DNA from 2 places in the Streptomyces yunnanensis genome. Region 2 is predicted to be linked to the other one. Evidence: riboswitches for the same ligand, from Rfam matches in the RefSeq annotation. Region 2 holds a riboswitch; the other holds the start of a gene.
What was found. Region 2 has a riboswitch for glycine ahead of gcvP (aminomethyl-transferring glycine dehydrogenase). Riboswitches for the same ligand answer to the same signal wherever they lie in the genome.

Region 1: it holds a riboswitch for glycine, as region 2 does, so the genes downstream of both, gcvT (glycine cleavage system aminomethyltransferase GcvT) here and gcvP (aminomethyl-transferring glycine dehydrogenase) in region 2, are expected to answer to the same signal.

What each region holds. Positions count from the first base shown of each region.
Region 1 covers NZ_CP095749.1:3,275,987-3,278,370, forward strand. Annotated here, with positions in the region: gene MOV08_RS14135 (AAA family ATPase) at 1-690, opposite strand, end outside; glycine riboswitch at 967-1,062, shown strand; glycine riboswitch at 1,063-1,180, shown strand; gene gcvT (glycine cleavage system aminomethyltransferase GcvT) at 1,214-2,332, shown strand.
Region 2 covers NZ_CP095749.1:7,948,743-7,951,126, forward strand. Annotated here, with positions in the region: gene MOV08_RS34635 (DNA polymerase IV) at 1-717, shown strand, start outside; gene MOV08_RS34640 (PRC-barrel domain-containing protein) at 627-1,061, opposite strand; glycine riboswitch at 1,125-1,222, shown strand; gene gcvP (aminomethyl-transferring glycine dehydrogenase) at 1,412-2,384, shown strand, end outside.

The DNA.
Region 1 (2,384 bases), 4.7 Mb from region 2:
CTCCAGGAACCCGGCGGCGGACCGGTCCAGCAGCACCGCGGAGCGGAAGCCCGCGGGCAGCCGGGCCTCCTCGGCGCGGGCGACCAGCCGGCGCACCGCCCGGCGGTGTCGGGCGAAGGCGTACCGCGACACCCCGCGGCCGCGCGCCCGTTGGCCGCCCAGCGCCGTCCCGGGCGGCACGTCGAGCAGCACCAGGTGCAGGCCCCGGCCGTCGCGCCGGGCCGTCCGGGCGAGCCAACGGCGCACCCACGCCAGCGTCCCGCAGTCGTGCACCACCACGCTGCCGCCGGAGCGCAGCGCCCGGCGCAGGGCGCGATAGTGCGCGGCCCGGACCAGCGGGCGGTAGAGCGCGTACGGCAGGTGCCGCAGCCGGCCCCGCTCCCAACGCTCCCGGCTGTCCTGGGAGTCGATGCGGTACACCGGGTCGCCGCGGCCGTCGAGCGTCGGCAGCACCCGCTGCATCAGGGTGCTCTTGCCGCTGCCGGGCAGGCCGGAGACCACGATCAGGTCGCCGGGCGCGAAGTGGAGCGCGGTGCGGGGGGCGCGGGCGCCGTCGCGGAGGTCGGTGATCCGGACCCGGTCGGGGCGGGCGGTGGGGCGCGGCCGGCGCGCCGCCCGGGGCCCGGCCGGCGCGGGCGCGGGCCCGGGTGCCGTCCCCGTCGTCGTCGCGTACGCCGCTTCGCTGTGCACCGTGATCGCCCTCCCCGTCGGCTCAGGCCGGGTTCGGGACCCGACCTGCCCGCAGAGTGTCAAGAAAAGGTAATGAGCAGCAAGGCGATGGCGCCCGGCGCCACCGGATCCGGCGGTCCGGTGGCGGGTCCCGGAACCGGGCCGCGGTGCGGGTGAGCGGGGACGGGATGCCGACCGGGGCTCCTGTATCCGGCGATCCCGTGTAATGATGTGGCCGCCACGGGCACACCGGAAGGTCACTCGTGCAACAGCCAGCCCAACTCCATACCGGCCGCTTGAATCCGCGCGGGAGAGTCCCCGGCCGCCACGGCGGGGCGCCGAAGGAGCAAGTCCTCCCTTGAATCTCTCAGGCCCCTATACCGCGCGGGCGAGGCAGATCTGAAAAGCGAGCCACTGCCTGGCTGAAGGGGCGGCTCCACCCAAGGTGCAAACCGGGCCCGTTCGCGGGCTCCCGGTGAACCTCTCAGGTTCCGATGACAGATGGGGAGACCGTCATGTCACCCATGCCTGGGAGCCCGGAACGATGACTGAAGCCCCCCGCCGTACCGCGCTGGATGCCACGCACCGCGCGCTCGGCGCGACCATGACCGACTTCGCCGGCTGGGACATGCCGCTGCGCTACAGCAGCGAACGCGAGGAGCATGTCGCGGTCCGCACCCGTGCCGGCCTGTTCGACCTCTCCCACATGGGCGAGATCACCGTCACCGGTCCGCAGGCCGGCGCGCTGCTGGACCACGCGCTGGTCGGCAACATCGGCGCCCTGAAGGTCGGGCGGGCCCGCTACACGATGATCTGCGCCACCGACGGCGGCATCCTCGACGACCTGATCGTCTACCGCCTCGACGAGCGGGAGTTCATGGTCGTCGCCAACGCCTCCAACGCCCAGGTGGTGCTGGACGCGCTGGCCGCGCGGCAGGCGGGCTTCGACGCCGCGGTCCGCGACGACCGGGACGCCTACGCGCTGATCGCGGTGCAGGGCCCGGAGTCCCCCGGCATCCTCAAGAAGCTCACCGACGCCGACCTGGACGGGCTGAAGTACTACGCCGGCCTGCCCGGCACGGTCGCCGGCGTGCAGGCGCTGATCGCCCGGACCGGGTACACCGGCGAGGACGGCTTCGAGCTGTTCGTCCGGCCGGCCGACGCGGTCGCGGTGTGGGAGGCGCTGACCGAGGCGGGCCGGGACGTCGGACTGGTCCCGTGCGGACTGTCCTGCCGCGACACCCTGCGCCTGGAGGCGGGGATGCCGCTGTACGGGCACGAGCTGACGACCGCGCTCACCCCCTTCGACGCGGGCCTGGGCCGGGTCGTGAAGTTCGAGAAGGAGGGCGACTTCGTCGGGCGCGCGGCGCTCGAAGGGGCCGCGGAGCGCGCCGAGCAGAACCCGCCGCGCAAGCTGGTGGGCCTGGTCGCCGAGGGGCGCCGGGTGCCGCGCGCCGGCTACCCGGTCGTCGACGCCGACGGCACGGTGATCGGCGAGGTCACGTCGGGGGCGCCCTCCCCGACCCTCGGCAAGCCGATCGCCATGGCGTACGTCGACGCCGGGTACGCCACACCGGGCGCGGAGGGCGTCCGGGTGGACATCCGCGGCACGCACGAGCCGTACGAGGTCGTCGCGCTGCCCTTCTACAAGCGGCAGAAGTAGCCGACGGCGCCGGCGAGTCCGCGGTGCCCGTCGCGGACCTGCGCTGTTGCGT
Region 2 (2,384 bases):
GACGCGAAGTCGGTCTCGGTGGAGGACACCTTCGAGGTCGATCTGACCGACCGGACGCGGGTGCGGAACGAGGTGCTGCGGCTGGCCGACCGGTGCGTGGGGCGGCTGCGGGCGGCCGGGCGGTCCGGGCGCACGGTGGTGATCAAGGTGCGGAACTACGACTTCTCGACGCTGACCCGGTCCGAGACGCTGCGCGGGCCCACCGACGACCCGACCGTCGTCCGGGAGGCCGCGGTGCGGCTGCTGGAGACGGTGGACACCACGGGCGGGGTGCGGCTGCTGGGCGTGGGGGTGACCGGGCTGGCCGACTTCACACAGGAGGACCTCTTCGCCCAGCTGGCCACGGAGCGGGAGGCCGAGGAGCAGGCGGCGCGTGGGGCGGCGGAGCCGGCGGAGGAGGCGGCGGGCGAGCCGGAGGCCGGCGTGGAGCTGCCGCGGCGCTGGTATCCGGGGCTGGACGTGGTCCACGAGGAGTTCGGTGCCGGGTGGGTGCAGGGCAGTGGCCTGGGGAGGGTGACCGTACGGTTCGAGACGCCATGGTCCGCACCGGGGCGGGTGCGGACCTTCACCGTCGACGATCCGGCGCTGCGGCCGGGCGAGCCCCTGCCGCTGCTGGGCAGGCCGGATCAGTCGTCCGCGCCGGCGATCCGTCCGAAGTCGGTGTCGCCGGCGGGCGAGGCGGAGTCGGAGGCCGGTGAGGAGATATCCAGGCGGTAGTGGTGGTAGAGCTGGAGCTCCTGCTCGGGGGAGAGGTGCCGGCCGACGCCGAAGTCCGGAGCGTCCTTGATCAGCTTCCGGTCGTAGGGGATGTGCAGGCTGTCGCCGACCATCTTGCTCGGTTCCAAGGGGACGAACGCATCCCGACTGAACAGACCGGTGCGCACGGCCGCCCACTCCGGTTCGCCCGTCGCGTCGTCGAGGTACACCTCGTCGACGGTCCCTATTTTCGCGCCGTTCCGGTCGAACGCTTTGCGGCCGATGAGGCTCCGGGGATCGATATCGGTTTGCACGGTCCCTCCACTTGGTCGCAACTGCCTTGTGACAACTACGAAACGGCACATTTCATGCCCCGGCCACTCGAAGGATCGTTTCAGCGGTGCGCTGGTAGGCTGGCGATTGGCCGTCGACCCCATGCGGGAGAGTCCTTTGTCGTTCGCGACCAGGGCGCCGAAGGAGCAAATCCTCCCCGGAATCTCTCAGGCACACGTACCGCATGGACGAGGTCACTCTGGAAAGCAGGGCGGGCCACGGACAGGCACCATGCCGGAACCCCTCCTCACCGACGGTGAAAGCCGGACCGCAGCCCGCGGACCGGTGAAGCTCTCAGGTTGAGATGACAGAGGGGGAGGCCGTCCGGGCACCAGCGCCGTGGTGCCCCTCGTAGGTCGTACTGACCAGGAGGCCCCCGCAGATGAACACCCACCGCATCTCCCTGACCGAGCTGGAGCGGGGCATCCCGTTCGAGCACCGGCACGTCGGCCCCGACCACGAGGCGCAGGCGAAGATGCTCGCGCAGGTCGGCTTCGGATCGCTGGACGAGCTCACGGCCACCGCCGTGCCCGACGTGATCAAGAGCACCGAGGCGCTCGGTCTGCCGGAGGGCCGCACCGAGGCCGAGGTCCTGGCCGAGCTGCGCGCGCTCGCCGACCGCAACCAGGTGCTGTCGCCCATGATCGGGCTCGGCTACTACGGCACCTTCACCCCGCCGGTGATCCTGCGCAACGTCATGGAGAACCCCTCCTGGTACACGGCCTACACGCCCTACCAGCCGGAGATCTCGCAGGGTCGCCTGGAGGCCCTGCTGAACTTCCAGACCGTCGTCGCCGACCTGACCGGACTGCCCACCTCCGGTGCGTCGCTGCTGGACGAGGGCACCGCCGCCGCCGAGGCGATGGCGCTCTCCCGCCGGGTCGGCAAGGTCAAGCAGGGCGTCTTCCTGGTCGACGCCGACTGTCTGCCGCAGACCGTCGCCGTGATCCGGACCCGCGCCGAACCGACCGGTGTGGAGGTCGTGGTCGCCGACCTGTCCGACGGCATCCCCGAGGAGATCGCCGAGCGCGGCGTCTTCGGCGTGCTGCTCCAGTACCCGGGCGCGTCCGGAGCGGTGCGCGACCCGCGCGCGGTGATCGAGCGGGCACACGAGCTGGGCGCGATCGTCACCGTCGCCGCCGACCTGCTCGCGCTGACGCTGCTCACCTCGCCCGGTGAGCTCGGCGCGGACATCGCGGTCGGCACCAGCCAGCGCTTCGGCGTCCCGATGGGCTTCGGCGGCCCGCACGCCGGCTACATGGCCGTCCGCGAGCAGTACGCCCGCAGCCTGCCCGGCCGTCTGGTGGGCGTCTCCGTCGACGCCGACGGCAACAAGGCATACCGCCTGGCGCTGC